2 regions of the Microbacterium sp. A84 genome follow, and region 1 is predicted to be linked to the other one. Evidence: predicted binding sites of a transcription regulator. Region 1 holds the regulator's gene; the other holds the start of a gene.
The links. Region 1 encodes HrcA, which represses chaperone genes, less so after heat shock. Its sites were predicted from a motif close to TTNGCACTCGNNNNNNNCGAGTGCNAA; they were not measured.

Region 1 (14,929 bases):
ATGGCCGTCACGCGTCATTACGAGCAGTTCCTCCACCAGGGTCTTCGCCGCGGCTACGCTCGCTGCGTCACCGCTGAGAGTGATCTCGTTGCCGCGCACGAGAATCTGAACATCCGGATGCTCTTTTTCGAGCATCCTCAGCAGTCGATCCTGTGGACCGAGCACCCGCACCATGGCGACACCGTCGACATAGATGCGTTCGGTGACGCTGTTCTGTTCGGGCTCAGGCACCGACGCTCTTTTCTGTCAGGCCGCCAGCGAGAATATGGGCGTGAACGTGGAAGACCGTCTGCCCCGAATTCGCGCCGGTGTTGAACAGCAGACGGAAGTCGCCATCGGAATGCTCCGCGGCGATCGTATTCGCGAACGCGATGAGTTCGGCCAGCAGCGTTGGGTCGCCAGCGGCAAGCTCAACAACGTCGCGGTACTGCTCAGTCTTGGGAATCACGAGCAGGTGCACGGGCGCCTGCGGCGCGATGTCGCGAATGGCGAAGAGTCGATCGGTCGACGCGATGATCTCACCAGGGATGTCGCCGGTGAGAATGCGGGTGAAGATCGAGGGTTCCGTCATGTCTCCAGTCTAGGCGAGCCGTGCATCTCCTGGTCTGAGACACCATCCCCCGCACACCACGTCACCACGAGCGAAAGACGACCATCACCACCGGCCGAGAGCGGCCGACAGCACGGCGATCGCCGCCGGGCCTGCCGTAGAGGTACGCAGCACCGTGTCGCCGAGTCGTACACGCTCGGCTCCGGCCTCGTCGAACCGAGAAAGCTCTTCCGGTGAGATGCCACCCTCAGGTCCGACGACGAGGAGTATGTCTCGCTCATCCGCGCGGATCGACGACAGCTTCGTGGTCGCCGTCGGCTCGAGCACCAGCATCCGCTGTCCGGCGGAGCGCGCGATCAACTGCGCGCTGGTCAGCGGCGAGGATACCTCGGGCACCCATGAGCGATGCGCCTGCTTCGCAGCCTCGCGCACGATTGACGCCCAGCGATCGCGACCCTTGACGGCCTTGGGGCCTTCCCAGCGGGAGATGCTCCGCGATGCCTGCCACGGCACGATCTCGTCCACGCCGAGCTCGCACGATGCCTGCACCGCGAGTTCATCGCGGTCGCCCTTCGCCAACGCCTGCGCGAGCAGGAGCCGGATGGCAGGAGGATCCTGCTCGGTGCGTTCAGTGACCTTCACGTCGACACGGGACGCCGAGACATCGGTCACCGTGCCCTCGAGCCACACGCCCGAGCCGTCACCGATCGTGACGGACTCTCCCACGCGCAATCGGCGTACGACCGCTGCGTGCTTCGCCTCGGCACCGGTCAGCGAGACGACGTCGCCGACTGCGGTAGCCGAGGAACTCTCGACGAGGAAGTGCAGAGCCACGGGGCCTCCGATTCGATGACGCTGAGCAGTAACTTACTTTCAGTGACGGAACCTGTCGCGCAGCTTCGAGAATAGCCCCTGCTGGAACTGCGCGAGCTGGGGCCCGGGAGCCTTCTGCTTCTTGGCGAAGTCCTCGATCAGCGCGCGCTGCGCAGAATCGAGCTTCGTCGGCGTCACCACTTGCACGCCGACTCGCAGATCACCACGCTGGTTGCCGCGCAATGGAGTGATCCCCCGGCCCTTGATCGTGAGCACATCGCCGGACTGCACACCCGAGCGGATTTCCAGATCCACCTGGCCGTCCAGTCCGTCGATCGATGTCTCGGTACCGAGAATTGCATCGGACATCGAGACTTCGAGGGTTGCAAGCAGATCATCGCCGTCACGGCTAAACGCGACATGAGGGGAAACTGTCACTTCGACGTACAGGTCGCCCTTGGGCCCGCCGGCCTTGCCGACCTCTCCGGAGCCCGGCAGCTGCAGACGCAGTCCGGTCTCAACGCCCGCAGGAATATCCAACGAGACTGTGCGGCGTGAGCGCACGCGTCCCTGGCCGGCGCACGTGCCGCACGGGTGCGGAATGACCGTGCCGTAGCCTTCGCAGCTGCCGCACGGCTGCGAAGTCACGACGTTGCCGAGCAGGCTACGCACCTGACGTTGCACGTGCCCTGAGCCACCGCAGATGTCGCAGGTCACGGGTGACGTACCCGGTTGCGTGCACGAACCATTGCAGGTTTCGCACAGCACGGCCGTATCGACCTCGATGTCGCGGTGTGCGCCGAAAACAACATCACCGAGATCGAGGGTGACGCGCACCAGCGCATCCTGACCGCGCTCCCTGCGCGACCTCGGGCGACCGCCTCGGCCACCGCCCTGCGCGCCGAAGAACGTTTCGAAGATGTCGCCGAAGCCCCCGAAACCACCAAAGTCTCCGCCTCCGTTGTTGGCACCGTCACCACCGCCCATGTCATAGCGTCGGCGTGAGTCGTCGCCACTGAGCACGTCGTAGGCGTGTGTAACGAGCTTGAACTTCTCAGCGGCGTCATCACCCGGGTTCACATCCGGGTGCAGCTGCCGAGCAAGCTTCCGATACGCCTTCTTGATCTCGTCCGTCGTCGCGTCACGTGACACTCCGAGAACCTCATAATGGTCCGCCACAATCACCTTTCTGCGTGTGCGTGCACGCGTGCAATCCGCTTCAGCGGCTCGCTTCGTCTTCATCGAGCATCCGCGACAGGTAACGGGCGACAGCCCGCGCCGCAGCAAGATTGCTCGGATAGTCCATACGTGTGGGACCCATGACGCCGACGCGCGCAGTGCCCCCCGGAGTGAGATAGTTGCTCGCGACGATCGACGCTTCGGGCAGCCCGAACGGTTCGTTCTCTGCCCCGATACTCGCTGCCAGACCGTGCTCGTCGGTCACCATCTCGCTCATGAGCCGCAGCAGCGTCACCTGCTCCTCGATCGCCTCGAGCAGCGGATGGATGCTGCCACGAAAGTCTTGCTCGCGCCTCGCCAGAGTCGCCGCGCCCGCCATCACCAGCCGTTCCTGTCGGAACTCTGCCAGCTCTTCGCCGATGATGCCCGCCAGCACACGAAGCACGATATCAGTGCGGCTCGCATCGGGTGTGCTGGCCATCGACTGCACTCGATCGGCGGCCTCGCGCACTGATTGGCTGGTCAACAGCGCAGACAGGCGGGCGCGAAGCACAGCGACATCAGAATCATCGAGATCGATCGGCAGCCCCGCGATACGTTGCGACACACCGCCGGCATCCGTCACCAGCACCACCAGTAACCTGTTCGGTGCGAGCGATACCAGCTCGATGTGGGTGAGGTGCGCGCGAGCGAAAGACGGATACTGCGCGAGCGCGACCTGCCCGGTGACTTGCGTCAGCACGCGCACGGTGCGCGCCATCAGATCGTCAAGATCGGCAGGATCCGCAAGAAACGACTCGATCGCCGTGCGCTGGGCGCCAGAAAGCGGCCGCAACTGCGAGAGATGGTCCACGAAGACCCGGTAGCCCTTATCCGTCGGCACGCGCCCTGACGATGTGTGCGGTGCGACGATGAGCTCTTCGTCTTCGAGCTGCGCCATGTCGTTGCGAATCGTCGCGGCGGAGACTCCGAAGGAATGCCGATCAACGATTGATCTGCTGCCGACGGGCTCGTGGGTCTCGACGTAGTCCTGCACGATCGCTCGGAGGACTTCAAGTCCACGTTCAGTGACCAACTTTCGCCCTCCCGTCTGGCACTCACATACTCAGAGTGCCAATTCTACCTTCTCCCGATCGCAACGGCGGAGTTCACCGCTCCCCGGTGCCGCCACCGCACCGTTTAGGATGACGCCATGACGGATTCCCTGACGCGCACGCTCAGCAATGGCGCTGTTCGCGGCACATACGAAGACGGGATTCGTCGCTTCCTAGGCATCCCCTATGCGGCCGCACCATTCGGCGAAAATCGCTTCCGCACTCCACAACCGCCAGCACACTGGGACGGCATTCGGGATGCGACGAGTTTCGGGCCGACGGCCCCGCAGCGCCCTTATCCCGGAGCGATCGGCGAGCTGCTCGGAACGGTGAAGATCGACGGCGACGACATCCTCACGGCGAACGTCTGGGCGCCGGAAGACGCCAAGGATGCTCCGGTCGTGCTGTGGATCCACGGCGGAGCCTTCGAACGCGGCACCTCGGCGCTGGGTGCCTACGACGGAACGACATTCGCTCGGAACGGCATCATCTTCGTCTCGATCAACTATCGCCTCGGCTCCGAGGGATTCTCTGTACTGGACGGTGTCCCCCGCAATCTCGGCCTTCGCGACGCTGCCGCGGCGCTCGAATGGGTGCACCGCGAGATTGCGGTTTTCGGTGGCGATCCAGCACAGATCACCGTGATGGGCGAGTCCGCCGGTGGCAGTCTCGTTGCCGCACTGCTCGCCGTCGACGACTCGCGTGCACGCATCCGCCGAGCGATCATCCAGTCCGGGCCGCTTGAGGCGCAGACTGCGGCCAAAGCAGGTCGAGTGAGCGTTCAAATGGCCAAGCGGATGTCTGTCAGCGCCGATCGTGTAGCCTTCGCCGCGCTCACTCCAGAGCAGTTGCTCGACGCCCGTCGTGAGCAGGCCGCCGGAGCATCGCCGCTGGGCGGGGCTCCTGGATTCCAACTCGTCCTCGACCCCGAGAGCTTGCCGCGCTCACCTCACGAGGTTCTGCCAGAAGTCAACACACCGATCCTCATCGGAACGAACACGGATGAGTATCGATTGTGGTTCACCCCGGAGGCACTGACTGGCGTCACGCGCGCAAAGCTCCTCCTGGCGCGACTGGCTATGCGCATCTCGGCGCGCGCCGAACGCGCGTATCGAAAGGACTGGCCAAACGCCTCCGCCGGCGAGATCTTCGGCCAGCTCGCCACAGACATGATGCTGCGCGCCCCTGCGACGCGCATCGCAACCGCACGCACGGCCTCCACCTACGTATACGAGTTCGCGTGGCAGAGCCCGGTCCGTGACCTTCGTGCCGCGCATGCGCTGGAGCTCGCATTCGTCTTCGACCATCTCGACGACGAGGATTCGAACCGGATGGCCGGACGCGACGCGCCTCGGGGACTGGCCACGAACATGCATGAGGCGTGGGTGAAGTTCATCACGACGGGTGATCCTGGGTGGCCAGCGTTCGACGCCGAGCGCGCCACGCGTGTGTTCGACACGGTCACCGCGACGCTTCCCCAGCGCCGCACCACAGGGCTGGATCTGTTGCCCTGATATACAGGGGCCACTTAGAAGGTGCGGATCGCACGCGGAAGAGCGAACTCGACTCTCGTAAGTCTCCGAGAGAGTCGCTAGCGTGGATGATCGCTGCCGGCCAGATGCGTGATCAGTCCGAGCTAGTCGGTCAGCTCGCGCACCACGGCATCGGCAAGAAGCCGACCCTTCAAGGTGAGACGAATCCGTCCCTTGAGCGCTGCCGCTGGATCCACCATGCCGTCAGCGATCAGCCCTGCTACTTTCGTGCGATTCTGCGCAGGAATGGCCGTGACCGCGATTCCCTCTGCCAGTCGGCTTTCCAACAGCACCCGCTCGAGCAGGTGCGCCTGAGCATCGGGCCGCTCCGTTCCCGCTGCAGGAGATTCGGATGCTGCCAGGCGCTGCGCGTATGCCGCCGGATGCTTCACATTCCACCAGCGAAGCCCCGCGACATGGCTGTGCGCGCCGGGGCCGAAGCCCCACCAGTCGCTCCCCCGCCAGTACGCCAGGTTGTGACGGGAGCGCTGCTCGCTGCTGCGCGCCCAGTTGCTCAGCTCGTACCACTCGAAACCCGCCGCGGCGAGACGAGAATCGGCGAGCTCATACATGTCGGCCTGCAGGTCGTCATCGGGCGTCGGCACTTCGCCGCGCCGAATCTGGCGGGCGAGCTTCGTCCCGTCCTCGATGATCAGCGCGTAGGCGGAAATGTGATCGGGCTCCAACTCGAGCGCAGCATCCAGAGAAGCTTCCCAATCTCCAAGAGCCTCCCCCGGCGCGCCGTAGATCAAATCGACGCTGACCGCGAGACCCGCGTCCTTCGCCGCTTCAACTGCAGTGCGCACATTTTCCGGCTGATGCGTGCGGTCGAGTGCTGCGAGCACGTGCGGCACGGCGGACTGCATGCCCACCGAGAGTCGCGTGACACCGGCATCCACCAGGGTGCGCACGACGTCAGGTGTGACCGTGTCGGGGTTCGCTTCAACCGTGATCTCGGCGCCGTCGCTCAGGCCGAACGCGTCCACAGCAGCATCCAGCATCCGTGCCAGATCCCCCGCCGGAAGCAACGTCGGCGTGCCTCCGCCGAAGAACACGGTGTCCATCGGTCGCAGCGCGCCAGCATCCGCCAGCACACGTCGCGCCAACGCGATTTCGATCCCAAGCGTATCGGCGTACTCGTCTTGCCGTGCCCCGCGCAGTTCACCGGAGGTGTACGTGTTGAAGTCGCAATAGCCGCAGCGCACCCGGCAGAACGGCACGTGCAGATAGGCCGAGAACGGCACGCTGCGATCGACTGGCAGATCCGCGGGGAGCCGGCCATCTGACGGCGCCGGATCACCCAGCGGAAGCGGACCCGCCATCAGAGTGGCGTCGCGTACAGCGGCGAAATGGCGCGCAGGTAACGAGCGAAGAGTTCCTTGCGGCGACGCTTCACAAGCCCGGGTACGAATCGGTAGAGCAGCGAGTTGGGCGCATCGAACGCGCGCACAGTGAACCAGACCTCATCGTTGTCTTCACGCCACTCGATCTCGAACAGTTCCTCACCGCTGACGACAGAACCGCCCACCGTGCCCAGGACGAAGCCGATCCGACGAGAGTCCTCCGTGACAGAGATCACGCGAAGCTCTGCGTCCGCGCGCATTCCTGAAACGCGTCCGCGCAGCTGCAGCGTCATACCGGCGCCCACGAACGGAGTACCCTCCGCGTCGAAACGCTGCTCGACCTCGCGTTTACTCGGCGCGACGGGGTTTCCCTCTGCGTCGAAGCTGACGCCCGCATAAGCCGGTCCTGCGGCCGGGCGCACATCCTCGAGGTTCAGCCCTGCTGCCCGCTGGGCCGTCCACGACAAAAGCGCGTCTCCCGCGGTGCGGAAGCGCTCTTCACCGCTACCCAGCCGCCACGCATCTTCCGCCGGGAGGCTGCGCTCCGGTGGATACTGCATCAAGTCGGGGGCATGAGTAGCCCCGACGGCTGCATAGTCAACCGTGTCGTCTCGGAAAGTCCCGCGCCGCATGAGTTCCAGACTACTTCGAGTTACCTGAGCGATCACCCCCCACGCGCCGCGGGAGGTTACATCGCTACTTCTTCTCTTTACCTTCGACGTCGCCGGAGAGCGCTGCGATGAACGCCTCCTGGGGGACCTCGACACGTCCAACCATCTTCATGCGCTTCTTGCCCTCCTTCTGCTTCTCCAGCAGTTTGCGCTTACGGCTGATGTCACCGCCGTAGCACTTGGCGAGCACGTCCTTGCGCAGAGCCCGGATCGTCTCGCGGGCGATAATGCGTGCACCGATGGCTGCCTGGATCGGGACTTCGAAGTTCTGGCGAGGGATGAGCTTGCGCAGTCGCTCCGTCATGAGCGTGCCGTAGGCGTATGCCTTGTCACGATGCACGATCGCGCTGAACGCATCGACTGCCTCACCCTGCAGCAGCACGTCCACCTTCACGAGGTCGGCTTCCTGCTGGCCGGAGGGCTCATAGTCGAGACTCGCGTAGCCCTGGGTCTTTGACTTCAGGTGATCGAAGAAGTCGAACACGATCTCACCGAGCGGCATGTTGTAGCGCAACTCGACACGATCTTCGGAGAAGTACTCCATACCCAGCAGCGTGCCGCGACGAGACTGGCACAGTTCCATGACGGTGCCGACGTAGTCCTTCGGCAGCAGGATCGCGGCCTTTACCATCGGCTCCGTCACCAGAGCGACCCGCCCGTCTGGGTACTCACTCGGGTTCGTGACAATGACCTTTTCGCCGGTGTCCGTGGTGACCTCGTAGATCACACTGGGTGCAGTCGTGATCAGGTCGAGATCGAACTCCCGCGTCAGTCGCTCCGTGATGATCTCCAGGTGCAGCAGCCCCAGGAATCCGCAGCGGAAACCGAAGCCGAGCGCCACCGACGTCTCCGGCTCATACGCCAGCGACGCATCAGACAGCTTCAACTTGTCCAGTGCTTCACGAAGATCGCCGTAATCGCTGCCGTCGATCGGGTAGAGACCCGAATACACCATCGGCTTCGGGTCGGTATAACCGGCCAGAGCCTCGGATGCTGGTTTCCGCGAAGTGGTCACGGTGTCGCCCACCTTGGACAGGCGCACATCCTTCACCCCGGTGATGAGGTAGCCCACTTCGCCGACGCCGAGCCCCAGGGAAGGCACTGGTTCCGGACTCGATACGCCGATCTCGAGGAGTTCATGGTTCGCATGCGTCGACATCATCTGAATGCGCTCTCGCGGCTCCAGACTGCCGTCGATCATGCGCACATAGGTGACGACGCCACGATAGGAGTCGTAGACGGAGTCGAAGATCATCGCGCGCGCCGGGGCATCCGGGTCACCCTGCGGCGCCGGAATCTCCTGCACGATCCGGTCGAGCAATTCCTCGACGCCGACACCGGTCTTGCCCGAGACGCGCAGCACATCCTCCGGCCGTCCGCCGATCAGGTTGGCCAGTTCCTTCGCGAACTTCTCCGGATCTGCCGCGGGAAGGTCGATCTTGTTCAACACCGGGATGATCTTGAGATCGTTCTCCAGCGCGAGGTAAAGGTTCGCAAGAGTCTGCGCCTCGATGCCCTGCGCCGCGTCAACAAGGAGGATGGCGCCCTCGCAGGCTGCCAGCGACCGAGAGACCTCATAGGTGAAGTCGACGTGCCCCGGGGTATCGATCATGTTCAGGGCGAACGTCTGCTCACTGTCTGCCCACGGCATCCGCACGGCTTGGCTCTTGATCGTGATGCCGCGCTCACGCTCGATGTCCATCCGATCGAGATACTGTGCGCGCATATCCCGATCCGAGACGACGCCCGTAATCTGGAGCATGCGGTCGGCAAGGGTCGACTTGCCGTGATCGATGTGGGCAATGATGCAGAAATTGCGGATCTGCGAAGCCGGGGTCGCGGCAGGCGCGAGCGGGGTGAGAGCGCGTGGTGACATGTCCTGTCGATTGTACGGTGAGCACCTCCTAATCATCGATTCGCGCGCACCGGTGATAGTCTCGCGAGGTTGCCCTGTACGAACTCGGCGAGACCGAGTGCCAGACAAAACCCGACTCCGTATCAGTCGTTCTGAGGGAGATCGGTCGCACAATCGGGTTGAAGATGTTTGAATACATCCCGACTCAGCGTTGCGTCGGCCGATCCCGAGCGCGCCTGTAATAGAGAAAGACAAAACCTTGATCAAGTATCTTCTGCGCCGTACCCTCGGCTGGCTGTTGATGATCGTGATCGCGACCAACATCACGTTCTTCCTGGCTTGGGGCTTCCTCAATCCACGGAATAACTACGTCGGTCGGCGTCCACCGCTCTCTGAAGAGCAGATCACCAATCTGCTCGAGCCTCGCAATCTCAGCGATTCCGTCCCGATCTGGGAGCGGTGGTGGAACTGGTTCAGCGGCATTCTCTTCCGATGGGACTGGGGCGTGAGCCCGACCGGCGGCTCCGTCAACGAACAGGTCGCCTACCGGATGTGGGTCAGCGCGGAACTCGTGCTTGGCGCGACGATCATCATGACCGTCCTCGGCATCGCCCTCGGCGTGTACACGGCTTCACGGCAGTACAAGCTCGCCGACCGGATCGGTCAGGCGACCTCGATCATCACGATGAACATCAACATCATCGTCGCGGCTTTGGGCTTGGTGCTTCTCGCTATCGGGCTGAACAACCTCGTCGGTATCCGCATTTTCTTTGTGACCGGCGCCGCCAGCAAGGGGGTGGAGGGGTTCTTCCCACTTCTCATAGACAAACTGCAGCACATAACTCTGCCCACGATCGCTCTGGTGATCGTCGGGTACGCCGGCACGCACTTCCTGCAGCGCTCGCTCCTGCTGGACAACATCAACGCCGATTACGTGCGCACGGCACGAGCCAAGGGCCTCACGAAGCCGCAGGCGATTCGCAAGCACGCCCTGCGCACCTCGCTCATCCCCGTCGCGACGCAGGTGGCGTTCAGCATCCCCGCGGTATTCACCGGCGCGATCCTGACCGAAACGATCTTCGCGTGGAACGGTATGGGCAAGTACTTCATTGAGACCATCACGAAGAGCGACATCAACGGCGTGGTCGCAGTCGCTGCCTTCGCCGGCCTGCTGACCGCGCTCGGAGCGATCCTCTCCGACATTGTGGTCGTCGTTCTTGACCCGCGAGTGAGGGTGAACTGATCATGACAATCTCCGCAACTGAGACCTCCGTACTCGACACCAGCAAACCGATGTCGAAGTGGACGCTGTACTCGCGACGGTTCATGCGCAACAAGCCAGCGGTCGCCGGCATCGTCATTTTTGTGTTGCTCGTGCTGTTCGCGATCATCGCGCCACTCATCGCGAAGTACGACCACATCGAGCTCGACTTCCTGAACCTCAGCCGTCCCCCCTCGGCAGAACACTGGTTCGGAACCACCGCATCAGGTAACGATGCCTTCGCCCAGGTCGCCATCGGCCTGCAGCGCTCGCTCATGATCGCGGTGAGTGTTTCTGTGGGCACCACGGTGCTGTCTGCGATCATCGGCACGGCTGCGGCCTACTTTGGCGGCTGGACCGAGAAAATCACCCTCACCATCATCCATTTCATGATGGTGATCCCCAGTTTCCTCATCCTGTCGCTGCTGTCCAACAAGTCCGGCGGTGACTGGCGAGTCATTGCGTTGATCTTGATCTTCGTGGTCGGCTGGTACTTCCCCGCTCGTGTCGTCTGGACGACCGCACTGTCGTTGCGCGAACGCGAGTACGTGCACGCGGCTCGCTACATGGGCGTCTCCGGCATGAGGATCGTCATGCGCCACCTGCTGCCGAACATCGGCTCGTTGCTCGTGATCAACTTCACTCTCGGCATCGTCGGCGCGGTGATGGCCGAGACCGGCCTCTCCTTCATCGGCTTCGGTGTGAAGATCCCCGATGTCTCACTCGGCTCCCTGATCGGCTCAGGCGCGAACACGATCACCAGCGCCCCATGGCTGTTCTACTTCCCGGCAGCGGCACTCACGCTGCTCACCGTCTCGATGGCACTCGTCGCCGACGGTCTGCGCGACGCCCTCGATCCCACCTCGGCTGCAGGAGGACAAGCATGAGCGCCATCATCTCGGTACGCGACCTCAAGGTCAGCTTCGCATCAGAGGCCGGCCGGGTCGACGCTGTGCGTGGTGTCTCCTTCGACCTCGAAGCAGGCAAGACTCTCGGCATCGTGGGCGAGTCCGGTTCCGGCAAGTCCGTCACCTCGCTCGCCATCATGGGCCTTCTCGATGAGAACGCCCGTGTCTCCGGCTCGATCATCTATGACGGCCAGGAACTGCTCGGGAAGTCCGACAAGCAGATGTCGGTCATTCGCGGCAATGGTCTGGCGATGATCTTCCAGGATCCACTCACCTCGCTTACTCCGGTGTTCACCGTCGGCGATCAGCTGATCGAAGCACTCACGGTGCACCGCGGGCTGTCGAAGAAGGATGCTTGGGATCGCTCGGTCGAGCTTCTGCGACTTGTCGGCATCACCGAGCCGGAGAAGCGCATGAAGGGCTTCCCCCACGAGTTCTCCGGCGGTATGCGCCAGCGCGTGGTCATCGCGATCGCCATGGCGAACAATCCGAAACTCATCATCGCCGACGAGCCGACCACGGCACTTGACGTGACGATCCAGGCGCAGATCCTCGACCTGATCGAGAAGGCGCAAGATGAGACCGGCGCCGCCACGATCATGATCACCCACGACATGGGCGTGGTTGCGCGCATGGCGGATGACGTCATGGTGATGTATGCGGGCCGCCCCATCGAACACGCTCCGGTGGGCGAATTGTTCCACCACACCCGGATGCCGTACTCGATCGGGCTCCTGGCCGCGATTCCTCGCGTCGACAAGGCAGAGAAGGAGCCGCTGGTTCCGATCAAGGGAAACCCTCCCCTGCTGATCAACCTGCCGGATGCATGCCCGTTCGCGGACCGCTGCCCGATCGTCATAGACGCTTGCCGCACCCGCGAGCCTGATCTGGTGCCGGTGCACACGGGAACCGGCAATCCGCATCAGGCCGCCTGCATTCGTGCGAATGAAATCGACGATGGCGGTCTCCTCGGAGGCCTCCCGGTGTTCCCTATCCCGGAACTCCCGGAGAGCGACCTCACCCGCATGCCGCGCGAGGAGCGTGCCATCACGCTCGACGTGCGCAACATGAACAAGACGTTCCCGCTCTTGAAGGGCGCGTTCTTCAAGCGCAAGGTCGGTGAGGTGCACGCCGTCAGGGCCGTCAGCTTCGACGTGCGCGAAGGCGAGACGATGGCCATCGTCGGCGAGTCGGGTTCCGGCAAGACGACGACGCTGCTGCAGATCATGGATCTCGTCAAGCAGCATGATGGCGACATCATCATCAATGGCACGAGTGTCAATGACATCACCAGCCGTTCCATCGAGCGTCAGGTACGTCGCGACATTCAGATCGTGTTCCAGGATCCGATGGGGGCACTCGACCCGCGAATGACTGTTGCTGACGTCATCGCGGAGCCACTGCGTGCCATCGGCACGCCCAAGGCAGAGGTACACCCCCGCGTCAAGGAACTCATGGATCTGGTTGGGCTGAACCCCGCCCATATCGATCGTTTCCCTGGCGCCTTCTCAGGTGGGCAGCGTCAGCGCATCGGCATCGCCCGCGCGCTGTCGACGAATCCGAAGATCATCGTCCTCGATGAGCCGGTCTCGGCGCTCGATGTTTCGATTCAGGCCGGTGTCATCAACCTGCTCGATGAGCTGAAGGTGAAGCTCGGGTTGTCGTATTTGTTCGTCGCGCACGATCTCTCAGTGATCCGTCACATCGCTGACCGTGTTGCCGTGATGTACCTCGGCGACTTCGTCGAGCACGGTGAGGTCAACGACATTTTCGAGAACCCTCAGCACCCGTACACGAAGGCGCTGCTCTCGGCGATCCCGGTGCCAGATCCTGACATTGAGCGCACCCGCGACCGCCTCGTGTTCAACCCGGAAACGATGCAGGCCGAGCCCGTCTCACGCTAAGCGTGTTACCGGTAGGTAACGCTCGGTCACCGTCCGATAACAGTTAGCCATGATTCACTGTGATCACTGCAATTTGGCCGGTGTGCGAACTATTCTCGCCTTATGACACGCCGAAAGGCGAAAGGAGCACCATGAAGCAGCACAAGCTGATGGGGGCGCTCGCATTCAGCGGAGCCCTCGCACTTGCCCTCTCGGGCTGTGCAGCCGACACCGGCGACAACGGTGACGGCGGCGACAACGGAACAGCGCCCGTTGAGACCAAGTCCGCGGACTACAACCCGCAGGAGCGCGAGAATCTCGCTCAGGGCGGCGAAGTTCGCTTCCAGCTCACCGAGATCCCCGAGCAGATGAACGCATTCAACGGCGATGCCTCTGCAAACACCACGCGCGTCGCATCCTGGTACATGCCCCAGATGATGCTGATGGAGGCCGACGGCACGCCGTACAAGAACGACGCGTACCTCGATGCCTGGGAGCTCGACACTGTCGACGGCAATACCCAGATCACCTTCACCTTCACGGATGAGGCGCACTGGAACGACGGCACCGACATGGACTGGACTGCCATCGACGCCACGTGGAAGGCCAACCGTTCCACGGACGAGGGCTTCACTCCCAACGCGACCGACGGTTACAAGCAGATCGCCTCGGTTGAGCAGGGCGACACCACGAAGACCGCGATCGTCACCTTCGACGGTGAATTCGCATGGCCGGAGATGCCCTTCCTCACCGGCATCATCCACCCCGCGCTGGCTGACCCGACCACCTTCAACGAGGCAATGATCGGCGACCCGCACCCCGAGTGGGGCGCCGGCCCGTACAAGATCGACGAGTTCGACGCGAACTCCCAGTACATCTCGTACGTTCCGAACGAGCTGTGGTGGGGCAACGAGCCGCTTCTCGACAAGGTCTCCTTCCAGGCAATGGATGCCGCGGCCTCGATCAACGCCTTCAAGGCCGATGAGATCGACTCTGTCGAGGTCACCAGCAATGACCGCCTCGAGCAGGTCAAGGACATGGAAGGCATCGAGCTGTACCGCGCAACGCAGACCGCGAGCACGCTGATCCAGGTCGACGCTGACAAGCCGCAGTTCGAGGATGTCAGGGTCCGCGAGGCGTTCTTCAAGGCGATCAACGTCGACCAGCAGAAGGAAATCGCTTGGAACGGTCTGGACTACGAAGAGGAGCCGGCAGGCTCGCTCACGCTGTTCCCGTTCCAGCCTGGCTACAGCAACGCTCTTGCTGAGGCCGGCTGGGAGTACAACCCTGAGGCCGCCAGCGCGCTTCTCGAAGAGGCAGGCTGGGAGCTGAACGACGACGGCATCCGCGAGAAGGATGGCGAGACGCTGACGGTCGTGTACCCGATCTGGAGCGACAGCCCCACCAACGAGGCGCTCGGAAAGGCGCTTCAGGCACAGCAGAAGGAAGTTGGCATCGACCTGCAGGTCGACGTTCGCCCGTCGACGGACTTCTCGAACGACTACGTGTCGAAGAACTGGGACGTCTCGTCGCTGCGCTTCACCTCATCTGACCCGTTCGGTGCTGCGTGGTTCTGCCAGCTGTACTGCATGGACATGGGCTTGAACCTCTCTGGCGTTCAGTCGGCTGAGATGGACCAGCGCATCCACGATGAGGTCGAGTCGCTTCCGACCGCAGACGAGCAGACGGCTGCGGCCATGAAGCTCGAGGCAGAGATCTTCCAGGACTGGGGCCTCATGCCGCTCTACAACGGTCCGATCATCTCGGCCGTCAAGACGGGTCTTGCGAACCTCACCCCCGAGCCTTACGTAGGCATGGATGGCTTCGGCGTCCAGCCCGT
Region 2 (14,929 bases), 1.2 Mb from region 1:
CCGCGCTCGCGGCTATTGTCGTCTTCGCTCTGGGGATCGGCTTCGGCTGGATGCTGTTCGGACGCGCGGACACCTCGTCGATCGGACTGACCCAGGAGCAACGGCTGCGCGGCGAGGAACTCGTCGCCGACGGCAACTACGACGCGAACTCGCTGCGGGCGATGCTCGCACACGACGGTGTCATCGTCTGGCTCGCGACAACCGATGCTGGCGAAACGCTGTGCTTGATCGTCGATGACGGCCTCGATGCCACCAGCGCCTGCAGCGATGAGGATCGGGTGGCATCCGACGGCCTCGCCGTGGTGCACCAGACCGACGGCGATGGCTATACCGACGAGGCGTACGCCACGCTGCTGCTCACCGCCGAACGCGAACCGGCTGTGCACCTGGACGTGCATCGCAGCACCGACGAATGACATGATCGAACGGATGCTGAACGAATCAGAGACCGCGCAGCTGCGGTCGCTTCATGAACGCGCGTACGGACGCGAGGGCGGTCTGACCGCCGAGGACGCGGCGCGACTGCACGAGCTGGAATCGAAGCTGCGGCCGGTCGTCGTGGCACCTTCCGTTGCGGAACCTTTGGAGGTCGCGGCGCCGGTCTCGATCGGCGAGCCTTCGACAGCCTCCGAGGTCGAGGCATCCGAGGCTCCACCAGAAGAAGCATCCGCCCCGCCCCGCAGGCGCCGATGGCTCGCCTTCGCCGCCGTGGGTGCCGTGCTCATCGGGCTGGGTGTCGGATGGGTGCTCTGGGGCTGGAACACCGCCGAGTTCGCCCTCGCCGCAGCCCACGCCGAGCAACGTGGCGAGTTGGAAGCGAGCGGCGACTACGACGAGGGAACCGTTGCCGCAGTGTCAGAGAACCACGGCGTGGTCATCTGGCGCGCAGAACGAGGCGAGGGCGAGCAGCACTGCGTCATCGCCACCACGTCGACCCAGACGCAAAGCGGATGCGCGGCGATGGAGGACAGCAACTCGGAAACCGCCAACGCCACCATCACTGTGCCAGAAGGCGATGAGTTGGCGGGGCAGACGCTGTCGGCATACCTGTTGCTCTCCGTGACCGGGGAGATCGTTCCCACTATTCAAATCTGGAACCAACAGGACAACAACTGGGAAGCGCAGTTCAGTGAGGAAGAACGCGAAGCCATCGGCCGCATCGAAGCGGCGGGCTTCGATCCCTCATTGCTCAGTATTCTCGGCTACGACGGCGATACGCCCGTTTGGACGAGCTGGGGCGGCGAGATGTGTCTGATCGCAGAATCTGACGATGGCATCGTGTCGGACTGCGCATCGACCACGGAGACGCCACCGACCGACCTCATCCTCGCGGCAACGGTGGGTGGAGTCCCGACTCAGTACATCGTCCACCAGAGCGCGACGCGTGGTCAGCAACTCACGATCGTGAAGGTTCCTGAAGTCACTCGAGTCGAGGTCGGAGACGGCGAGCAGATCGAGATCGACGACAAGACCGGCGACAGGAACGGCTGAGCGCCCCGTCTCACACCCGGTCGGCGAGGATCGCCACCCTCTTGTCGCCGGTGCGCGTGAGGATCAGTGTCGCCGACTGTGAACCCTTGAGATTCAGCTTCTTCCGGAACGCGGCGGGATCGATGTCCATCCCGCGCTTCTTGATCTCCAGCGTGCCGATGTCGTTCACACGCAGCACAGCATTGATCGACTTGGGATTCACCGCCATCACCTCGCGCACCCGGAACGACTGCACGAACGGACTCGTCAGAGCCGCATCCCCGGTGATGTAGGCGATCTTCTCGTCCAGCATCCCTGACTTGAGGCTGCGCGCCACGTCGCCGATCAGGCGCGCGCGGATGACGGCGCCATCGGGCTCGTGCAGGAATGCGCCGAGTTCGCGGACGTCGGCGTCCTCGGCATCCGCCCCGCCGGTGAGCTCGTGTGACTCGTCGCCGCGGATCACGAGCGCTGCACGCCGCACGCCCTCGCGAGCCAGGATGCCTGACCAGAGCACGAGTTCGACGACGCTGCCGTCGGCGCTGACCCACTGCGCCTCGGCGTCCGCAGGAAGCGCGTCTCGATCATGCCCCGGGCCGAGCTTGATGCCGGTCGGCACGCGCGATGCGAGATCGAAGGCCCAGTCGAGGGAGGGGGAATAATCGGATGCCGCGACCCGCCGCGTCTCGCTATGACCTGCCGTCCGGCGCGCAGGATCGAGCCAGACCGCGTCGATGCCGGCAAGGTCGGTGGTCTCGGCGGTGCCGTGCTGCACGGTCGCGTCATCGCCGAACGGCGCGAGGTTGTAGGCGGCGATCGCTGCGGTCACCTCGTCGGCATCCACCGCGAGCACGCTCAGGCCAGCGCCGGCGAACGCAAGCGCGTCGCCGCCGATGCCGCACCCGAGGTCAGCAACGCGTGAGATTCCTGCGCGGCGCATGCGTCCGGCGTGCCGTGCGGCGACTCCCAGACGCGTGGCCTGTTCGAATCCGGCTCTCGTGAACAGCATCCGCTCGGCGAAGCCGCCGAACTTGGCTGCGCCCTTCGCGCGCAGATGCGCCTGGCCGACGACAGCGGATACGAGATCGGGGGAGTGGCCTGCGGCGCGCAGGCGGGAGACGCTTTGCGCGACATCCGCCGTCGATTCGATCGTGCCGACCTCGTCGAGCAGCCGGAGCCCCTCGGAGGTGAGCAGGGCAGTGAGCTCAGACATTTCCACGTGTTCAGCCTACGAGGCGGTCGGCGAGGGGTCGTCCGTGGGACGAAGATCCGCCTCAAGATGTCCAAAACTGGCACTCGCATTGCATGAGTGCCAGCCGACGGCATACACTCGAGTTAGCACTCTCGGGTTGAGAGTGCGAACAAGTCTTTCGTGTCAGCGTCAAGAAAGAAGAGGTAGACCGTGTCGGTTTCCATCAAGCCGCTCGAAGACCGCATCGTCATCCAGCAGGTCGAGGCCGAGCAGACCACCGCGAGTGGCCTGGTCATCCCTGACACTGCCAAGGAGAAGCCCCAGGAGGGCGAGGTTGTGGCCGTAGGCCCCGGCCGCATCGACGACAACGGCAACCGGGTTCCGATCGACGTCGCCGTCGGCGACCGCGTTCTGTACAGCAAGTATGGCGGCACCGAGGTGAAGTTCGGCGCCGATGAGTACCTCGTGCTCTCGGCTCGCGACGTCCTCGCCGTCGTCGTTCGCTAAGCGTTCAACAAAACCAAGAAGGGCCCGGATGCCAACGCATCCGGGCCCTTCTTGTTTTCCCCCCCGCCCGCTCACGCCCGCCCGCCCACGGTTGCGAGTGGCCATTTGTGGCTCAATTTCTGCCAAAAAACGAGCCACGAGCGCCCACTCGCAACCGAAGGGGTGGTGAGCTAATAGGGTGAGGCGGTGGAGAGAACCCAGCAGCCTGCCGGCGTTGCCTATGCAGGTGGCGCATATCTGCTGTGGGGCGTGCTGCCGCTGTACTTCCTGCTGCTGGTGCCGTCGGGCCCGTGGGAGATCGTCGCCGCACGAGTGCTGTTCTCTTTTGTCTTCTGCCTCCTTCTGCTGACCATCACTCGCGGTTGGCGCCGGATCATCGCGATCATCCGACAGCCTCGACTGCTCGGCTGGACGGCTCTCGCAGGGGCGCTCATCTACGTCAACTGGCAGGTGTTCCTCATTGGGACACTCAGCGGGAATGTCGTTGAGACATCCCTGGGTTACTTCATCAATCCGATCGCCACTGTGCTGCTCGGCGTGTTCGTGCTGCACGAGCGCATTCGCAGGCTCCAGTGGGTCGCGATCGGTATCGCCGTGATCGCCGTCGTCGTGATCATCGTCGCCTACGCTTCGTTCCCCTGGATCGCGCTCTCGCTGACAGCATCCTTCGGGATCTATGGTCTGATCAAGAAGAAGATCGGGCCAGCGGTGGATGCCGTGAGCGGCCTCACCCTCGAATCCTTCTGGCTCCTCCCCGTCGCCGTGGTCCAGCTCATTATCGTCGCGCAGACCACCGGCATCACCTTCGGTACCGAGGGTGCGTGGCACACGTCGCTCATGCTGTTCGCGGGTATCGCCACTGCGGTGCCTTTGCTGCTGTTCGCCGCCGGTGCACGGCGCATCAACCTCACCGTCATCGGGATGATCCAGTTCATGACGCCGATCATGCAGTTCCTGACCGGCGTGCTGATTCTGCACGAGCCGATGCCCGCCGAACGCTGGATCGGGTTCATCATCGTCTGGATCGCGGTGCTCGTTTTCGTCGTCGATCTGCTGATTGCTGCCGGTCGGGGCCGGCGCATCCGCCTTACGCCGATCGCGTGATCGCTCGCTGATCATCCGGTGCGAGATCGCGTGATCGCTCGCCGGGAGATGTCAGGATCGCGAAACATTCGGTATCACACCGTTAACGCATCGCAACACACGGATGACGAGTTCGCGTATACGTTTAGGTCACGGACGGCGCCCGAGTCGTTCGGGAATCATGAACTAGCAAGGGAGCAGCATGAGCGTCTTCACACACACGCGCGCGCGGAAGATCCTGGGCGGAATCGCCCTGGTGAGCGCGAGCGCGATTGTCCTGGCCGGATGCAGCGGCGGGGGTACCCCTGCAGACCCGTCGGAAGAGCCGGCGGCGCCCACTGACCGTGAGGCTCTCACGCTCAGTATCGGTACCGTCCTTCCGCAGACTGGCCAGCTCGCCTACCTCGGCCCGCCCGAGGAGGCCGGTGTCGGACTCGCCACCGCAGAAATCAATGCGGCAGACCTCGGTGTCACTGTCGAGGTCGAGTACGGCGACTCGGGTGACCCCGACAACAAGGCGTTCGAGACCACGGTCCCGCGTCTGCTGGACTCGGGTGTCTCCGCGCTGATCGGTGCGGCATCGTCCGGTGTGACGAAGCTGTTCCTCGACCAGGCAGTCAGCGCTGGCGTCATCACCTTCTCGCCGGCGAACACGTCGCCGGACTTCACCGAGTGGCCCGACGAAGGCCTCTACTGGCGCACCGCTCCGAGCGACCTGCTCCAGGGTGAGGTGCTCGCCACCGAGATCGGCCTCGACGGCTACGCGAACCTCGGCATCATCTACCTCAACGACGCCTACGGTTCGGGTCTTGAGGCGTCTCTGACCGAGAACTTCGAGGCTGGCGGCGGCACGGTCGTGGCATCCGAGGCGTACAACGCCAACGACACCTCGTTCGACGCGCAGATCTCGACGATCCTCGCGCAGAGCCCTGACGCTGTTGCCGTGATCGGCTTCGAGGAGACCTCGACGATCGTTCCGGCATTCATCTCGAGTGGTTTCGACGGCAGCAAGTTCTACTTCGTTGACGGCAACACCCAGCAGTGGGGTGCCGACATGCCTGTTTCGATCGAGGGCAGCAAGGGAACTCAGCCTGGCCCCGTACTCGCTGACGACTTCCAGCAGCGTCTGATCGATCAGTGGCAGGAGCAGTCGGGCCTAGAGCTCGTCGACTTCAACTACGCGGCCGAGTCTTACGACGCGGTCGTCCTGCTCGCCTTGGCTTCGCTCGCTGCGAACTCGACGGATGCCACCGAAATTGCAGGCTTCCTGCAGGAGGTTTCCGGCGGCTCAGGCGACGGCGAGAAGTGCGACTCGTTCGAGGCGTGCGCCACGATCATCCTCGATGGTGGAACGGCTGACTACGACGGGTACTCCGGCGCGATCACCTTCGACGACAACGGTGACCCGACGGAAGCAACCATCGGCGTCTTCCAGTACGGCGCAGACAACCTGCACACGCGCATCAACTAATACGCAGTGACGGAAGGGACCGGATGCTTCGGCATCCGGTCCCTTTCCTGTGTGGCGTTCCGCGCGTGGCGGGGGCGGCGCGCCCGCGCCTAGTCCTCGCCCAACGTGCCCAGGTACAAGCCGATGACCTTGGGGTCGTTCAGTAGCTCGCGGCCAGTGCCGGTGTAGGCGTCGTGGCCCTGATCGAGCACGTACCCGCGGTCGCAGATCTGCAGACAGCGTCGTGCATTCTGCTCGACCATGATCGTCGTGACGCCTGCCTTGTTGATGTCCGAAACACGGATGAACGCATCATCCTGTCTGACCGGCGAAAGACCGGCAGACGGCTCGTCGAGCAGCAGCACAGACGGATCCATCATCAACGCGCGCGACATCGCGACCATCTGTCGCTCACCGCCTGACAGGGATCCTGCCCTCTGCTTCAGGCGTGAGCCCAGCTCGGCGAAGATTCCGGTGACGAACTCCAGCCGCTCACGGTACGCCTTCGGGCGCTGGATGATGCCCATCTGCAGGTTTTCCTCGATGGTCAGCGAGGGGAAGACGTTATTCGTCTGGGGGACGAATCCGACACCACGCTGCACGAGCTCGTTTGCCTTGAGTCCGAGGATGCTCTCGCCATTGACATGGATATCGCCACCACGCACCTTCACCTGCCCGAAGATCGCTTTCAGCAGCGTCGACTTGCCGGCGCCGTTCGGTCCGATGATGCCGATCAACTCGCCCTTCGACGCGATGAGGTTGGTGTCGTTGAGGATGTCCACGCCTGGCAGATAGCCGGCCGTCAGGCCCTTGACCTCGACCACGATCTCCGACGTGCGTGCCGTGCCCTGCGGCTCGACGGTTACGGGAGTGCTCATGCCTTGTCCTCCTCTGAGCTCTGGATCGCGGCTTCGTGCTCTTCGCGGATCTCCTCAAGCATCTCCGCAGCTGACTCGTCGAGCTCGCCGGAATAACGCCCGGTGACGACGCCGAGGTCGACGTCCTGGTGGCTGCCGAGGTAGGCGTCGATCACGGCCTGGTTCTGCATCACCTGGTCAGGAGGTCCCTCCGCGACGACACGGCCCTCGGCCATCACCACGACCCAGTCGGCGATGTGACGCACCATGTTCATATCGTGCTCGACGAAGAGCACGGTCATGCCGAGTTCCTTGAGGTCGAGGATGTGATCCAACAGCGACTGAGTCAGGGCCGGGTTGACGCCGGCCATCGGCTCGTCGAGCATCACCAGGTTCGGGTCTCGCATGAGCGCGCGTGCCATCTCCAGGAGCTTGCGCTGGCCACCGGAGAGGCTGGCCGCATAGTCCTGCGCCTTGGCATCGAGCTTGAACCGCGTGAGAAGGTCCATCGCCTTCGCCTCGAGCTCCGTGTCCTGCTTGCGCCAGATCGCGGGGATCAAGCTGGGAAGGAATCCCTCACCCTTCTGGTTCGGTGCCCCGAGCTTCATGTTCTCGAGCACCGTCAGCAGCGAAAGCGCCTTGGTGAGCTGGAACGTGCGCACCTGCCCCATTCGCGCCACCTTGAACGACGGGATGCCCGACAGCTGGTGACCGTCAAAGCTCCACTTGCCCGAGTTCGGCTTGTCGAACCCACACAGCAGGTTGAACAGTGTCGTCTTGCCGGCACCGTTCGGCCCGATCAGTGCGGTGATCGCGTGGCGCGGAATCTCCAGGTGCTCGACATCCACGGCGGTGAGACCGCCGAAGCGACGCGTCACGTTGTCGGCGATGAGGATCGGGTCGACCTTCTCGCAACCGACCTCGATTTCACCTTTGTGAAGACCTGTTGTCTTGATGCGCCCGGTGTTCGGCGCCGTGCTTTCGGCGGACGTGTTGTCTGCAGTGTTATTTGACAAAGGTCAGCTCCCTCTTGTTTCCGAGGAGCCCTTGCGGCCGGAAGATGACCAGCAGCATGAGCGCGACTCCGACGATCACGAAGCGGAGGGTGGCCGCCTGGATTGCCGTCATGGGTAGGATTCCCTCCGCTGCCAGGCTCGGCAGTACGCCTTCCAGGAACGCCATGAGAACCCAGAAGATCACGGCGCCCAACGCCGGGCCGAACACAGTCGCCGCCCCACCGAGTAGCAGGATCGTCCACAGGAAGAACGTCAGCGACGTCGTATAACTCGCCGGCACCACAGCGGAGGGGAGCGCGAAGACCGCTCCGCCGAGCCCGCCCATGATTCCACCGATCACCAGCGCCTGCATCTTGTACGAGAAGACGTTTTTACCGAGCGAGCGCACGGCATCCTCGTCTTCACGGATGCCCTTGAGCACGCGACCCCACGGGCTGCGCATCAATGCCCACACCAGGTAGATGCAGACGGCGAGGACGAGAAGTCCGAACACGCGCACCCAGAGCTGGCTGGCGTTGTACGTCCACGGACCAAAGCCGTAGGTGCCCTCCGGGAAGGGGTTCGCATCGCGGAATCCGGCGTGGTAACCGCCGAGCCCATCGGCCGCGTTGGTGTGCTCCTCGAACGCGGTCGAGGTGAACAGCAGACGCACGATCTCGGCTGCTGCGATGGTTGCGATCGCGAGATAGTCCGCCCGCAGCCGCAGTGTCGGGATGCCAAGGATGAAGGCGAACACGGTCGACATCACCATGCCGACGATGATGCCCACCCACCACGGGAGGCCGAACGAGAGGATCGAGATCGCGTAGCTGTACGCGCCGATTGCCATGAATCCGGCCATGCCGAAGTTGAGCAGTCCGGCGTAGCCGAAGTGCACAGCGAGTCCGGTGGCAGCGATCGCGTAAGCGATCGTGGTCGGGCTCAGAATCCATGTTGCCGTGTTGCTGAAAATTGCTCCCCAGTCCATCGTCAACCAATCCTCTCTTTACGACCGAGGATGCCCTGTGGTCGGAACAGCAGCACCAGAATAAGGACGGCCAGTGCCCCGACATACTTGAGGTCGGAAGGTAGCCAGAGTGTCGAGACCTCAACGAGGAGGCCGACGATGATCGAGCCGATCAGTGCGCCGAAGGCCGTGCCGAGTCCGCCGAGGCAGACCGCGGCAAAGATGAGCAGCAGGATGTGCACGCCCATGTCCCAGCGCACGCCGGGGCGGAAGTACGCCCACAGAATGCCACCGAGCGCGGCGAGCGCGGATGCCAGGATCCATACGATTCGGATCACCCGGTCGACGTTGATGCCGGATGCCGCAGCGAGCGTGGGGTTGTCGGAGATCGCTCGTGTCGCCTTACCGGTGCGGGTCTTCAGCAGCCAGAACGCGACGGCGATGAGGACGACCACACTGATGCTCATCGACATCATGTCGATGACGCTGAGCCTGATCGGGCCCCAGATCGTGATCTTCGGTGCCCCCGCGTTCGGCAGCTGCACGGTGCTGCCGCCGAAGTAGAAGAGGAAGATGTAGCGCAGCGCGAAGGAGAAACCGATACTGACGATCATGAGCGGAATGATGCCCATGCCTCGTTTTCGCAGCGGCTTCCACAATCCGACATCCATCAGGAGGCCGAATAGTCCACCACAGATCACGACGAGCGGAATGGTCAGCCACATCGGCACGGCCAAGGTGACGCCGAAGACCACGGCCATCACCGCGCCGAACGTGACCATCTCGGCGTGAGCGAAGTTCGTCAGGTTCATGGTGCCGAAGATCAGCGAGACGCCGATCGCGGCAAGTGCGAGCAGAAGCCCGAAGTTGAGGCCGTTGATGATCCGTTCGACGAGTTGGTCGATGAAACTCGTCGTCTCTCGCACACCTTCACCGAGGAAGAGGTTGATGACGACGCGGTTCGTGAGACCGAATTCCACCTCCTGCGAGGCGGAGTCACCTTCGACGATCACACCATCGGGGAGGGTCGATTCGTCGACCGTCAGCGTGTAGGTGTCCTTCTCCGGCACGTACAGCGTCCAACGACCGCTCTCGTCCGTTGTGGTCGCTGCCTCGAAGCCGTTGCCCTCGATGGAGACAGCCACATCGGGAAGGGGGTCCGTGTTGAAGCGAATCACGCCAGCGAAGAAGTAGTCGGTCACCTCCTGCTCGTCAGCGCCCTCATCGCTGTCCGCGGTTGATGTCTCATTGGTGCCGCTGTCATCACTCTCAGCGAATGCCGCTGGTGCAGCCATGAACAGCATCGTTGCTGCCAGTAACGCGCTCATCAGCGCGATGATCCAGGGCACCGTTCGACGCTTGTGGCTAGTCGTCAGTTCCACGAAACCTCCCTTGTCGTCCCATGGGTGCCGACGCTTCGGGTCGCATCGGCGATGATGAACGACGTTATGAGCGTAATGTGTCGGCTTCGTTTCTGACCAGTGTCCGGTGTGTTGTTATCAAACGGTGGCGCGTTGATGGGGAATTTTTGGAGGCTCTGCACGCTTAGAATTGGTACACCGCTACGCGCCTGCACGAGGAGATTTCATGGAACAGCACGATCCCTTCGGTTTCGTCGGACTCACCTACGACGATGTGCTGCTTCTTCCCGGCCATACCGACGTGATCCCCAGCGAGGCTGACACCTCGTCTCGGATCACCCGCCGCATCTCGGTCGCAACCCCGCTGCTTTCCAGCGCGATGGACACCGTCACCGAGAGCCGCATGGCGATCGCGATGGCGCGCGAGGGCGGCATCGGCATCCTTCATCGCAATCTTTCGATCGCCGACCAGGCCACACACGTTGACCGTGTCAAGCGCAGCGAATCCGGCATGATCACCGATCCGATCACGACGACCATCGAGGCCACGGTCGAAGAGGTCGACGAACTCTGCGCGAAGTACCGTATCTCTGGTCTGCCGGTCGTCGATCCCGATGGTCACCTCGTCGGCATCATCACGAACCGCGATATGCGCTTCGTCTCCGGGCGTGAGCGGCAGACGACGTTCGTCAAGGACGTCATGACCCGCGAGAACCTCGTCACTGCGTCGGTGGGTGTCGCCGCGGGTGACGTCATCGCGCTGTTCGCGAAGCACCGGGTCGAGAAGCTGCCGCTGATCGATGACAACGGCAAGCTCGCCGGCCTCATCACCATCAAAGACTTCGACAAGAGCGAGAAGTATCCGCTGGCCACGAAGGATGAGCAGGGTCGCCTGCGCGTCGGCGCCGCGATCGGATTCTTCGGTGACGCGTGGGAGCGTGCCGAGGCGCTGCGCGATGCCGGCGTCGACCTACTCGTCGTGGATACCGCGAACGGCCAGTCCCAGGGCGTCATCGACCTCGTTCAGCGGCTGAAGGCCGACCCGACGTTCGAGCACATCGACATCATGGGCGGCAACGTCGCAACGCGTGAGGGCGCCCAGGCGTTGATCGATGCGGGCGTGGATGCCGTGAAGGTCGGTGTTGGCCCCGGTTCCATCTGCACCACGCGCGTCGTTGCTGGTGTCGGTGTGCCGCAGGTGACTGCCGTCTACGAGGCATCCCTCGCAGCTCGTCCCGCCGGTGTGCCGGTGATCGCCGACGGCGGTCTGCAGTACTCGGGCGACATCGCCAAAGCGCTCGTCGCCGGTGCGGATGCCGTCATGCTCGGCTCGCTCCTCGCCGGAACCGACGAGTCTCCTGGCGAGATCGTCTTCCAGGCCGGCAAGCAGTTCAAGCAGTACCGCGGCATGGGCTCGCTCGGTGCGATGCAGACCCGTGGCAAGCAGACCTCGTACTCGAAGGACCGCTACTTCCAGGCAGACGTGCCGAGTGATGACAAGCTCATCCCGGAGGGCATCGAGGGTCAGGTTCCGTACCGCGGCCCGGTGTCGGCCGTCTCATACCAGCTCGTCGGAGGACTGCGGCAGTCGATGTTCTACGTCGGTGCTCGCACCATCGAGGAGCTCAAGACACGCGGCAAGTTCGTGCGCATTACCGCTGCCGGGCTCAAGGAATCGCACCCGCACGACGTGCAGATCGTCGTAGAGGCGCCCAACTACAAGAAGTAGTTCGATCTGCGAAAGGGGCGGATGCCGCAGCATCCGCCCCTTTCGCGTGTCCGAAGTGCGGCGTAGCGTGCCGGTATGTGCCGGAACATCCATACCCTTCACAATTTCGAGCCAGCCGCGACTTCAGATGAAGTGCAGGCAGCGGCGTTGCAGTACGTGCGGAAGATCGCGGGGGCGACGAAGCCATCGAAGGCGAACCAGGAAGCCTTCGATCACGCCGTCGCCGAGATCGCGCACGTGACGCAGCATCTGCTCGCCGATCTCGTCGCCACGACACCGCCCAAGAACCGCGAGGAGGAGGCGGAGAAGAAGCGCGCACGTGCGATCGCCTCAGGACGCTACGCAGCTTGACCGATGACCGATCGGCGCGACCACAATGTCGCCGTCGATGACTGTCGATGACCTCCCATGACCTCGAATGACATAGGAGGTGCGAGTGAGCGCACTCGCTCGCTACCGTCGCGTCATGACTCTTCTTCAGGACCAGATCGCATCCGTCACTGACGTCACCGCAGCCGAGCGGGCGCAGCGCCTCACCGAGGCGGGAACGACGTGGAACGAACGCATCGCTCGCGACGCCAAGAACGCCGAACTCACGTACAAGGTCGTCGGCCGTGGGATCGGCTCGGTCGCGACCGAGATTCAGGCGGGCACGCACCGTTTCCTCGTCGATGAGCCCGGTGCGCTCGCCGGAGATGATGCGGCCGCGAGCCCTGTCGAGTACGCGCTCGGCGCGCTCGTGTCCTGTCAGGTCGTGGTCTTCCGCCTCTATGCGCAGGCGCTGGGCCTGACCATCGATGAGATCGAAATCACCGCCGAGGGTGACCTGGACGTGCGCAAGCTTTTCGGGATCGACGAGTCAGGGCGGGCGGGCTTTCACGACGTGCGGGTGAAGGTCGACATCACCGGCCCTGACACCGCCGAGCAGTATGAGAATCTGCGCCAGGTCGTCGACGCGCACTGCCCCGTCCTCGACATCTTCTCCCGGCCGGTCCCTACCTCCGGTGCTCTCGCCTGATCGGATTCGCCTGGGACGAGAGACGGGTTGTTCGTGCACGATGAACGCCGGTGTGTACGCCGCGCACGCGGGAAGCACATTGCCGATGGCAGGTAGGCTGGTCTGGTGAGCATGGACATCGAAATCGGCCGAGGCAAGCGCGCACGTCGCGCGTACACGTTCGACGACATCGCGGTGGTACCGTCGCGGCGGACTCGTAACCCCGAGGATGTTTCAACTGCGTGGACGATTGACGCCTACCAGTTCGATACTCCGATCATCGGTGCACCGATGGACTCTGTGGTCAGTCCTCAGACGGCAATCGCGCTCGGCAAACTCGGCGGCATCGGCGTGCTCGACCTCGAAGGCCTGTGGACTCGCTACGAGAACCCGGAGCCGCTGCTGGCAGAGATCGCTGAGCTTCCCGACGCCAAGGCGACAGTGCGGATGCAGGAGCTGTACTCCGAGCCGATCAAACCGGAGCTCATCAAGTCGCGACTCGCGGAGATCCGGGAAGGCGGCGTCACGGTCGCAGGCTCCCTTACGCCGCAGCGCACTCAGGAGCTCTACGACACCGTGGCCGCCGCGGGCGTAGACCTGTTCGTCATTCGCGGCACAACCGTCTCGGCTGAGCATGTCTCCAGCGTCGCCGAGCCGCTGAATCTGAAGAAGTTCATTTACGACCTCGACGTTCCCGTCATCGTCGGTGGCGCTGCCACCTACACGACAGCCCTGCACCTGATGCGCACAGGCGCGGCCGGTGTGCTTGTCGGCTTTGGTGGGGGAGCAGCGTCCACCACTCGCGTGACTCTCGGCATCCACGCGCCGATGGCCACTGCTGTTTCGGACGTTGCCGCTGCGCGTCGCGACTACCTCGACGAGTCTGGCGGACGCTACGTTCACGTCATCGCTGATGGTGGCGTCGGCACGTCTGGTGACATCGTCAAGGCGCTTGCTATGGGCGCGGATGCTGTGATGCTGGGCGTCGCGCTCGCACGCGCAACGGATGCACCCGGCCGTGGCTTCCACTGGGGTCCTGAGGCGCACCACCCGCAGCTTCCGCGTGGCCGCCGCGTTGAGACCCCTGGCATCGCGACGCTCGAAGAGATCCTGTACGGGCCGGCTCCTGTCGCCGACGGCACAGCCAACCTGATCGGGGCTCTCCGCAAGTCCATGGCCACCACTGGATACTCCGATCTCAAGGAGTTCCAGCGGGTAGAGGTCGTACTCGCTCCCTACCACCTGTCCTGACGGGCGCGCACAGCACGTGACGATTCCACAGGAGTTCCCGCCGACCCTTCGTGAGGTCATGCTGCGCGGACGCTGGATTGGCGTACTCCTCGCCTGCCTCGTGGTCGCTGGCGTCTTCGCTTTCCTCGGCCAATGGCAGCTCGAACGTGCCATCAACACCGACCCCGCTCCAGTGGGGATCACGGAAGACGTGCGTCCGCTCGCCGATGTCGTATCTCCGGGCCAGTATCTCCCCGAGCCATACGTCGGCCAGCGAGTGGAGACCACCGGCACCTGGGTCGCTGACGACTTCCTGGTCGTCTCATCGCGCTTCAATGACAATGCCGAGGGTTACTGGGTGACCGGTCAGCTGCGCGTCGCCGAGCGCACCTCGATCGCCGTCGCTGTCGGATGGGCACCAGATCGTGAAACTGCGGATGCCGCGGCATCCGCTCTCGAGAAGGATGCCGCAGGGACGAAGGCGACGATCACAGGTCGCGTCATCTCTGACGAGGGCCCGTCGCTGCCGACCACGGACGATCCGCTGGCGATGACCCGGATGTCCCCGGCGATGCTGCTGAGCCAGTGGCATGACATCGAGGAACTGTCGGTGTACCGTCCGTATCTTGCTTCAGTGGATGCTTCGGAGGGGCTGGTCGACATCGTCTCGCCCGCTCCGGAAGAGCTCGCAACGGTCAACTGGCTGAACGTCTTCTATGCCATCGAATGGGCCGTCTTCGCCGGCTTCGCTTTCTACATCTGGTATCGCCTGGCGAAGGACCGCTGGGAGATCGAAGTCGAAGAGTTCGAGGAACGCGCAGCCGTCGCTTCCTGACGTCAAGGATGACGCTCGGGTTACTGATCGGCAAACACCATTGAGAGTGTCGGATCCGCTCAGTATGCTCACGAACATGTGCGTGCGCTGTGAGCGCCCACATCGGCAGTTTCACGAGAGCTGCCGTTCGTGTCGACGAGGAGAGTCACCGATGATGTCAGCCCCAGACGGCAGGAACCTCCGGGCTTCTGTTTCGCACAGTAGAGGCAGGGGCCGCATCGGCACCCTTGCTGCAACGTGCGTTGTTGCTCTCGGC

Region 2: the regulator HrcA is predicted to act here: its motif matches at 2,760-2,786, upstream of groES (co-chaperone GroES).

Annotation. Positions count from the first base shown of each region.
Region 1 is NZ_JBPXMS010000001.1:123,540-138,468, reverse strand. Features, by position in the region: gene ACSU04_RS00700 (PhoH family protein) at 1-174, opposite strand, end outside; gene ACSU04_RS00695 (HIT domain-containing protein) at 224-571, opposite strand; gene ACSU04_RS00690 (16S rRNA (uracil(1498)-N(3))-methyltransferase) at 656-1,384, opposite strand; gene dnaJ (molecular chaperone DnaJ) at 1,424-2,542, opposite strand; gene hrcA (heat-inducible transcriptional repressor HrcA) at 2,583-3,617, opposite strand; gene ACSU04_RS00675 (carboxylesterase/lipase family protein) at 3,735-5,150, shown strand; gene hemW (radical SAM family heme chaperone HemW) at 5,273-6,490, opposite strand; gene ACSU04_RS00665 (DUF1990 family protein) at 6,490-7,143, opposite strand; gene lepA (translation elongation factor 4) at 7,208-9,058, opposite strand; gene ACSU04_RS00655 (ABC transporter permease) at 9,297-10,280, shown strand; gene ACSU04_RS00650 (ABC transporter permease) at 10,283-11,185, shown strand; gene ACSU04_RS00645 (ABC transporter ATP-binding protein) at 11,182-13,110, shown strand; gene ACSU04_RS00640 (ABC transporter family substrate-binding protein) at 13,242-14,929, shown strand, end outside.
Region 2 is NZ_JBPXMS010000001.1:1,306,154-1,321,082, reverse strand. Features, by position in the region: gene ACSU04_RS06475 (hypothetical protein) at 1-416, shown strand, start outside; gene ACSU04_RS06470 (hypothetical protein) at 430-1,491, shown strand; gene ACSU04_RS06465 (THUMP-like domain-containing protein) at 1,502-2,689, opposite strand; gene groES (co-chaperone GroES) at 2,873-3,169, shown strand; gene rarD (EamA family transporter RarD) at 3,356-4,273, shown strand; gene ACSU04_RS06450 (ABC transporter substrate-binding protein) at 4,455-5,723, shown strand; gene ACSU04_RS06445 (ABC transporter ATP-binding protein) at 5,813-6,580, opposite strand; gene ACSU04_RS06440 (ABC transporter ATP-binding protein) at 6,577-7,575, opposite strand; gene ACSU04_RS06435 (branched-chain amino acid ABC transporter permease) at 7,565-8,542, opposite strand; gene ACSU04_RS06430 (ABC transporter permease subunit) at 8,545-9,903, opposite strand; gene guaB (IMP dehydrogenase) at 10,109-11,611, shown strand; gene ACSU04_RS06420 (DUF2277 domain-containing protein) at 11,687-11,962, shown strand; gene ACSU04_RS06415 (OsmC family protein) at 12,078-12,629, shown strand; gene ACSU04_RS06410 (GuaB3 family IMP dehydrogenase-related protein) at 12,741-13,859, shown strand; gene ACSU04_RS06405 (SURF1 family protein) at 13,918-14,673, shown strand; gene ACSU04_RS06400 (ExeM/NucH family extracellular endonuclease) at 14,825-14,929, shown strand, end outside.